4 regions of the Corallincola spongiicola genome follow, and region 1 is predicted to be linked to each of the others. Evidence: riboswitches for the same ligand, from Rfam matches in the RefSeq annotation. Region 1 holds a riboswitch; each other region holds the start of a gene.

Region 1 (2,201 bases):
GCGTTGTGAGGCGTTGAGCTAACCTGTACTAATTGCCCGTGAGGCTTAACCATACAACCCCTAAGAAGTTTTACTGAAAATGTTCCAGACATTTTTCAGCACTTCCTCCATCCGTGGAGGGCGTGAGTTAAGTGACGTGCAAGACACGCCAAAATCGATAGAGTGACAGTCGGCATTTTCCTAATTAAGTTTTTGTCTGGCGGCCATAGCGTTGTGGCACCACCTGATCCCATTCCGAACTCAGCAGTGAAACGCAATTGCGCCGATGGTAGTGTGGGGCTTCCCCATGTGAGAGTAGGTCACCGCCAGACACCTAATACAGTGAAGAGGCTACCCGATAGGGTAGCCTTTTTGCGTTTAAGGCCATTGAAAACAGTAAAGCCCTTCGCCCAAGCGAAGGGCTTTTTTGTTGGAGCAGCCTTTAGCGCCGTGGCTACTATGAAGTAGCGTATCGTTCTTCATTTAGTTTGTTCAGTGAAACGATACAACTTTCAATCTCTCTCCGTTATTGATTAAAGCCTAGCGTTGTGACCATGGCGTGTTTACCCGTATACTCATCTCTCCTGTCATTCTGGGAATAAAGTCTTTCCAAATGGGAATGTGGTGAGAATCCACAACTGTACCCGCAACTGTGATCACTACCTGGTTCAACGATTTGTTTGATAAGAGTTTTGTGTAAGTCAGATGACCAGCTTTACTCCTAGCACAGCAGCCGAGCGGGTAACTCGGAGGGCTGGGCATTATCAGTAATGCTCCCTCCATTTTTAGCTGATTATCTCTTTATTAAGCAGGTGAGCAGATGTGGTCAATTAGCCATATTAGTGACGATAGAACTCAATTAATTCGAACTACCATTGATAACAAAACCAAGCCGTTGGGCGCATTGGGTGCTTTAGAAACGCTGGCATTGCAGATCGCTCAAATTCAGGACTCAGCGACGCCTGCGCTTACAAAGCCTGTGTTTTGGGTATTCGCTGGCGATCATGGGATCACCGATGAAGGGGTTAGTGCCTATCCAAAAGAGGTGACTTCGCAGATGGTGATGAACTTCGTCAACGGTGGTGCTGCAATTAATGTGTTTTGTCGGCAACACGATATTCAGCTTTACGTCGTCGATGCAGGCATCAGCTCCACGATTGAATACTCTGATAAGCTGCTGAATTGCTCTTTGGGTAAGGGTACGAAGAATTTCTTGCTGCAAAACGCTATGACCTCAGAACAAGTACAGTTTGCCTTTTCGCACGCGAAGGAGCTGATTGCTGGCGCGCAGCGTACTGGCACAAATATTGTTGGCTTTGGTGAAATGGGAATAGGGAATACAACGTCTGCCGCTGCGTTGATGGCGTTAGTGACGGGGATCCAAGCTGATCTATGCGTAGGGAGAGGAACCGGTGTGGATGATGCTGGCGTTTCGCTGAAAGCTGCTGTCGTCAGCAAGTTGCTAGCTCGCGTTAACGGCCGGCTTGATCCGGTCTCAGCCCTGGCAGCGGCAGGCGGTTTTGAAATAGCGATGATGACGGGGGCTATGCTTGCTGCAGCCGAAAGTAAAATGGTGGTTCTTGTCGATGGCTTTATTGCTTCAGTGGCCGCTTTGTTGGCTTATAAAATTGCCCCTGCGGCACGCGACTATTTCGTCTTTTGTCATGCATCAGATGAACGTGGGCACCAACGTTTACTGGCAGAGATGAATGCTAGACCCCTACTAGATTTAGGAATGAGACTCGGTGAAGGCACTGGGGCAGCGCTTGCGTATCCTTTGTGCCAAAGTGCCGTTGGATTTCTTAATGAGATGGCTTCTTTTGGTGATGCGGGCGTCAGTCAATAATGAATTGGTTTCAATTACAGTGGCGTCTGTTTCTTGTAGCCGTGCAATTTCTTACTCGTGTCCCGGTTGTGATCCCGGGGGAGTTTGATCCTCGCTGGTTAAGTCGGTGCTGCGTGTATTTTCCCGTGGTTGGTTCCCTTATTGGCTTGGCTGCCGCTGCTGTATATTTGCTTTGTGTTGATGCGCTGGGCACGACGATTGGCGTTATGTTGTCTATGGCTGCATCAGTTCTTATTACCGGAGCGTTCCATGAAGATGGCCTAGCGGATACCTGTGACGGGCTTGGTGGCGGTTTAGATTGCGCGCATAAGTTGAGGATCATGAAAGATTCTCGTATAGGTACTTATGGTGCAATCGGGCTGTTTATGGTGTTGAT
Region 2 (2,201 bases), on a different contig from region 1:
TTTCAGTACCAAAATAATAATCATATTCACCCATAGTTAAGCAGGAGTCTACGCCAGGCGACGTAATAGACAGCTTGAATACTCCTTTTGACAATGACAAAGAGATACCTTTGTCGAGTAGATCGACTACGGTTGTATATGGCATAACGTCGACTATTCGGGTAAACACTCCATTTCTAAGCGTAGAAAACCCATATTCTGGCGTAGTCAAGACCATAAATTTTCCAGTATGATCAATAACTAAAGTTATGCTGCCAGACAAGGTGGTACCATTTTTCACTATGCTACCACCATAACTTTGGCTCCATACAAGCAACCCCAACGGATCAACAAACCCCGTAGGATTCCTCCCAACATACCCATAGGTATTCAATCCACCATTCAGGCCAATGGGATCAGACTGAATGTAGCGCCCAGTTTCAGGGTCGTAATCCCGGAAGTAGTTATAGTGCAGCCCACTTTCATAGTCATAATACTGGCCCGGGAAGCGCATATTGAAATAGATTTTCTTGCCATCACCGTCGGGATCCATTGGCAGCATCACATTTTAAATGATTCCTTGGTTTCACCCATCCAAAAACTTGCCTTCGATCAATGAAACCTTAGTTCACCAAACACCACATCTAGTGCCTCAGCTTTTTTGCTGCCACTATATATGCAGATTGTGGTCCACACACATGCGCAAGCATGGGGACAATAGGGAATCCGGTGAGAAACCGGAGCTACCCCCGTAACTGTATCTGGTTGGTACGCTGCATCTTCTGTCCATATCTAATGGGCAAAGCCACTGGCTTAGCGCTGGGAAGGCGGCAGTTTACTCAATACCAGAAGCCAGGAGACCTGCCGCAATCACCAATGCCATGCTGGGCGGGGTGCACCAGTGCAACATGAATTATTGGGCGATATGGTCAGCGTTAGCTGATGTTCGCCTACTTATCATGCTGTGACTATTTGCCCTCGCTTACCATCGCCCTACATCAATCTAAACAGTACAGAATAATAAGTTCAGGAGATGAACATGCAGCAGGTCGTGATTAAACGGGATGGCAGTCGCGCCCCTTTCAACCCCAAACGGATCCAGTTGGCGATACAAAGCGCTTGCGAAGTGGTCGGCATTCGTTCGGCAAAAATAGCTGAGCAGATCACCGAGCAGGTAGCGAGTCAATTAGCACCGCTTTCCGACTTGCATATCGACGAGATCCAACAAGCTGTGGAAGACAGCTTGATGGCCAGCGAGCAAAAAGCAGTGGCCCGCGCTTACATTGAGTACCGTCACGACCGCGATCTGGCCCGAGAAAAAGCCAGCCACCTGAATCAGGAAATACGCGGCTTAATGGAGCAGAGCGACCTGAATCTGCTGAATGAAAACGCCAATAAAGACAGCAAGGTGATCCCCACCCAGCGTGATCTGTTGGCGGGTATCGTCGCCAAGCATTACTCCCGTCGTCATATTCTGCCAAAGGATGTGGTGAGCGGCCACGACCGGGGAGAGTTGCACTACCATGACCTGGATTACGCGCCGTTTTTTCCGATGTTTAACTGCATGCTGATTGATCTAAAAGGGATGTTAGAGCAAGGCTTTAAGATGGGTAACGCGGAGATCGATACGCCAAAATCGATTGCCACAGCCACGGCGGTTACCGCACAGATCATCGCCCAAGTAGCAAGCCATATCTATGGCGGCACCACGGTCAATCGTATCGATGAGGTACTGGCACCATATGTCACCACCAGCTACGAGAAGCACTTGGCGACAGCTGCCGAGTGGCAGGTATCGGATGCCGAATCGTTCGCCCAAGCGCAAACTGAAAAAGAGTGTCATGACGCCTTTCAGTCATTGGAATATGAGGTGAATACACTGCACACCGCCAATGGCCAAACGCCGTTTGTGACCTTCGGTTTTGGTTTGGGTGAAAGCTGGCAAGCCAAACTGATCCAACGTTCCATTCTGCAGAATCGTATTGCCGGATTAGGCCGTAATCGCAAAACCGCCGTCTTTCCGAAACTGGTGTTTGTCATTAAAGAGGGCCTTAACCGCAGCCCGCAAGATCCCAACTACGGGATCAAACAGTTGGCCTTAGAGTGTGCCTCGAAGCGCATGTATCCAGATATTTTGAACTACGAGCAAGTGGTGCAAGTCACGGGATCCTTTAAGACACCGATGGGCTGCCGTAGTTTCTTAGGTCAGTATGAAGAGGACG
Region 3 (2,201 bases), on a different contig from region 1:
TCGGATGATTTCTATTATCTCGATCCGCAAGACGCCGAGCGTGTGCTCAGCGAGGCTTGGGGAAACCCGCCAGGCACTGGCGCTTTGGGGATGTTGTTGCCTGCTGGGCAGACTCCGCTGGACGAGGATTCCTGGGCGGTTGTCATCTCATTTGAAGAAGATGGTTACGTTTCTGATGAAGATGCCTACAACATTGATTATGACGAACTGTTAGAAGAGATGCAGGCGGATACCCGGTCAGAGAGCGGTGAGCGCGAAGCAGCAGGTTATGGCTCAATTGATTTAGTCGGTTGGGCTGCTCGGCCTTACTACGACAAAAGTCGTCATCAACTCTATTGGGCGAAAGAGCTGGAGTTTGACCACGATCCCAATCATACCCTGAACTACAGCATCCGCAGCTTAGGTCGCAAAGGCGTGCTGGAGATGAATTTTGTTGCTGGTATGAACCAACTTGATCAGATCAATGGCAGTTTAGATAGCGTACTGGCGATGGTGAACTTCGTTGATGGTCATCGTTACGAAGATTTTGACCCCTCCTATGATGAGGTAGCAGCTTATGGCTTAGGTGCGCTTGTTGCCGGCAAACTGGCGGCAAAAACGGGTGCTATTGCCGGTTTTTTGCTGCTGTTGAAAAAGTTTTGGTGGCTGGCTTTAGTTGCCATTGGTGGCGTATTCCGCGCTATCACGGGTAAGAAAGATTAGTTTTTGAAGGTTACCCTGTAAACCTTGCGCCGCCGGGGATATTGGGGTCAACACCTAGCGTGAGTTGATGCTCTCCGAATGGAGAGCATTGAGCAAATCTAATTTTTGCATTTGTAATGCTCATTTTTTATTTAACTTCTGTATATCAAATCACCTTTTAAACACTATATGTTGACGTAAATCAATTCTTGAACCACTATATGTGCCGAACGGTTCCCAAGGGCGTCTTCAATAGAATGCCCACGGATTAATAGGGAATGCGGTGAATTAGTGGTGTTTTTTCCGCTAATAATTCCGCAGCTGCCCCCGCAACTGTAAGTGCAGAGCCACGCTCAATAGCCACTGGAATGAGATTCCGGGAAGGCGAGTCAAGGCGAAGACGCACAAGCCAGGAGACCTGCCGTCGCGGTGTGTTTTTCGCACCAATTAACTGATTCGTCAAACATCGGGCGGGGTGATCCGGTGTGTGGCTCGACCATGCCCGGCTGTTCGCCTGAACGCTAGCATGGCTGGCGTCATACCTTCCCCTGCCTTGTCGCTACGGAGTTCGACAAGGTGAATAACAAAAATATCTCAATTGCCAAACGTGATGGCCGCCATGAACCGCTCGATCTGGATAAGATCCATAAGGTACTCACCTGGGCGGCAGAAGGGCTTGATACTGTCTCTGTATCTCAAGTCGAGCTTAGAGCACATCTGCAATTTCACGACGGAATTACCACGTCAGATATTCATGAAACATTGATTAAGTCTGCGGCGGATCTGATCTCGGAAGAGACTCCTGATTATCAATATCTGGCTGCCCGGCTGAACATCTTTCATCTGCGTAAAAAAGCCTATGGCCAATACACGCCGCCTTCGCTATACCAGCACGTGGGTCGGTTGGTGGATCTGCAACGTTACGATGCCCAGCTACTAACGGATTACAGCATGGAAGAGTTCGCCCTGATGGATGGTTTTATCGACCACCAACGGGACTTGGACTTTGCTTACGCTGCCGTGAAGCAGCTGGAAGGTAAATACCTGGTTCAGGACAGGGTGAAAGGAGAGTTCTACGAAAGCCCGCAGTTTCTCTATCTGCTGATCGGTGCGTGTTTGTTTGCTAACTACGACAGGTCCATTCGTCTGGATTATGTCCGTCGCTTTTATGATGCGGTGTCTACGTTCAAAATCTCTTTGCCAACGCCGATTATGGCGGGCGTGCGTACGCCAACTCGCCAGTTCAGCTCTTGCGTGTTGATTGAATGCGGTGATTCGCTGGATTCCATTAACGCCACCACCTCTGCGATTGTGCGCTATGTCAGTCAGCGTGCGGGTATTGGTATTAATGCCGGACGTATTCGCGCGCTCGGTTCATCTATCCGAGGGGGGGAGGCTAATCATACCGGTTGTATTCCATTCTTTAAGCACTTCCAAACGGCGGTGAAATGCTGCTCTCAGGGTGGTGTTCGTGGCGGTGCTGCGACGCTGTTTTACCCGCTTTGGCATTTAGAAACAGA
Region 4 (2,201 bases), on a different contig from region 1:
CAAGCGTATGGGTTATCCCATTTACCACAGCGAACCGAGCAAGCTGGAAGAGGTTGCCAACGAAATGGAACAGCTTGGCGAGATGCTTGGCTATCAAGAGCAGGCGCATGCAGCGGCAACCGCCTACCGCCAGCGCATGCTGGGACTAAGACGAGCCTACAAAAACCAACCGCCAATCAAGGTGTTCTATCAGCTATGGGGCACCCCGTTAATGAGCGTGTCGAAACAGAGCTGGATCCATCAAATGATCGACCATTGTGGCGGTGTCAATGTAATGGCCGAGGCGAAAACAGCCTACCCGCAAGTCAGCTTAGAGCAAGTTCTACTAAGCGAAGCCCAGGTGATCGTGCACCCAGATGATCATGGCAGTAACAGCGCGACCGATTTCGATTGGCAAGCTTGGCAGGAACTGCCAGCCGTAAAACATCAACAGATCTATGGTATTGATGGCGATCTACTGCACCGTTTTTCACCCCGTGCACTCGATGGCATGCACCGACTATGTGAATCACTGATGACCGCACGTAGCCTTTACGCGGAACAGGACAACAACAGATAGACAGAACCATTCGATCGGTTAAGTAACCGGTTAAACAACAGGTTTGGGCGGCACAGTGCAAGCCACTGATGCCATTCGGGAAGCCGGTGAAAATCCGGCACTGCCCCCGCAACGGTAACTGAGATCGATGATCACAGAGTCCGGAACCGACCCAAGCTATTTTGCGGCAGGTAAGCCGTTACACATTGAACCTGACGCGGAGGGCGTCATTTATGAGGAAAACAATGCACAACACGTTTCGAACCACAACAAGCAAAACCCCTTGGTACCAGATTTGTCTGCTAACACTGGGCGGTGTTATCAGCAATCACGCGGTGGCAGATGAAGTTCTCCCCACCGATGATCCGGCGGTTGAACACATCATAGTCACAGCTAGCCGAACACCACAAAATATAGACCAGGTCATGGCCTCGGTCGAAGTGATCACCCGTGGTGAGATAGACAAGCTGCAACCAAAATCATTGGCCGATCTATTAGCCACTGTCGCCGGTTTGGACGTTGCCCGGCAAGGGGGCGCAGGTCAACAAACCTCGCTGTTTACCCGCGGTACCGGCTCTGACCAAACTCTGATCCTGATCGATGGCGTTCGCAGTGGTTCCGCGACCCTTGGCAACAAAGCGATCGAGAACTTGCCCATGGCACAGATCGAACGTGTCGAAGTGGTGAAAGGGCCAAGAGCCTCGATGTGGGGATCCGATGCGATTGGCGGCGTGATCAATATTTTTACCCGTCGCATGAGTGCAGGTGAATATCAGTTAGGTGCCGAAACCGGCAGCGACTCATACGTCAGCGGTGATGGTCAGATAGGTGTTGGCTACGATGCTGGTACCACCACCATCAGCCTGAGCGCCGAAGATAGCCGTGGCTTTGATGCCCGTGAAGATACCGAGTTTGACGACGACGGTTACGATCGCTTATCTGCCGCGATCCGCGGTGATTATCGCGTCAACGAGCAGATCGTCGTTGACTGGATAGGCCAGGTTGATGATGGCAGCAACGACTATGACAACAGCTACGGTGCCAACAAGAATGATTACGATAATTACCTTTGGCAACTGCGAGGTAATTACCAAACAGAACAATGGCTAAGTACCTTCGCCTTCTCCCAAAGTCGGGATTACAACAAGAACTATGGCAACGGTATTGCCAAAGGCGACGGCGACTTCTTTGAAACGCGTCGTAAGCAAGTGAGCTGGGTTAACCACTATCAGCTATACAACCCGTTCACGGTTTCTGCCGGTGTTGATTTTTATCGCGAAGATATCAACGCCAACACCGACTATGAGGAAGATTCCCGCGACGTATCGGCGATCTTTGGCAACGCCCTGTTTCAAGATCAAAAGTGGATCGCAGAAGCAGCCATTCGCTACGATGATGTCGAAAATATCGACTCAGAAACCACTTACAATGCCAGCATCGGCTATAACGTGACAGACAAACTGCTGGTGGCGCTCAATGCGGGGCACAGCTTCAAAGCACCGACTTTTAATGATCTTTATTATCCGGAGTCATTTGGTTCGAAAGGCAATCCAGACCTGACCTCTGAAACTGCCGACAGTTATGAACTCTTGCTGCGTTCAAGCTATGCCGGCATCAAAGTGACCGCCAGTCTCTACTACACAGAGATAGACGACCTCATCGA

The links. A riboswitch is a leader RNA that binds a small molecule or an ion and turns the genes downstream of it on or off. The one in region 1 is predicted to bind cobalamin.
Region 2: it holds a riboswitch for cobalamin, as region 1 does, so the genes downstream of both, nrdD (anaerobic ribonucleoside-triphosphate reductase) here and cobT (nicotinate-nucleotide--dimethylbenzimidazole phosphoribosyltransferase) in region 1, are expected to answer to the same signal.
Region 3: it holds a riboswitch for cobalamin, as region 1 does, so the genes downstream of both, nrdA (class 1a ribonucleoside-diphosphate reductase subunit alpha) here and cobT (nicotinate-nucleotide--dimethylbenzimidazole phosphoribosyltransferase) in region 1, are expected to answer to the same signal.
Region 4: it holds a riboswitch for cobalamin, as region 1 does, so the genes downstream of both, EXY25_RS08580 (TonB-dependent receptor domain-containing protein) here and cobT (nicotinate-nucleotide--dimethylbenzimidazole phosphoribosyltransferase) in region 1, are expected to answer to the same signal.

Annotation. Positions count from the first base shown of each region.
Region 1 covers NZ_SHLY01000001.1:52-2,252, forward strand. The annotation lists partial or broken rRNA gene EXY25_RS00005 (23S ribosomal RNA) at 1-53, shown strand, start outside; rRNA gene rrf (5S ribosomal RNA) at 196-311, shown strand; cobalamin riboswitch at 564-711, shown strand; gene cobT (nicotinate-nucleotide--dimethylbenzimidazole phosphoribosyltransferase) at 800-1,825, shown strand; gene EXY25_RS00020 (adenosylcobinamide-GDP ribazoletransferase) at 1,825-2,201, shown strand, end outside.
Region 2 covers NZ_SHLY01000002.1:827,498-829,698, reverse strand. The annotation lists gene EXY25_RS18810 (RHS repeat-associated core domain-containing protein) at 1-541, opposite strand, end outside; cobalamin riboswitch at 649-862, shown strand; gene nrdD (anaerobic ribonucleoside-triphosphate reductase) at 1,019-2,201, shown strand, end outside.
Region 3 covers NZ_SHLY01000002.1:350,900-353,100, forward strand. The annotation lists gene EXY25_RS07305 (DUF2167 domain-containing protein) at 1-702, shown strand, start outside; cobalamin riboswitch at 895-1,121, shown strand; gene nrdA (class 1a ribonucleoside-diphosphate reductase subunit alpha) at 1,258-2,201, shown strand, end outside.
Region 4 covers NZ_SHLY01000002.1:658,929-661,129, reverse strand. The annotation lists gene EXY25_RS08585 (cobalamin-binding protein) at 1-559, shown strand, start outside; cobalamin riboswitch at 588-728, shown strand; gene EXY25_RS08580 (TonB-dependent receptor domain-containing protein) at 784-2,201, shown strand, end outside.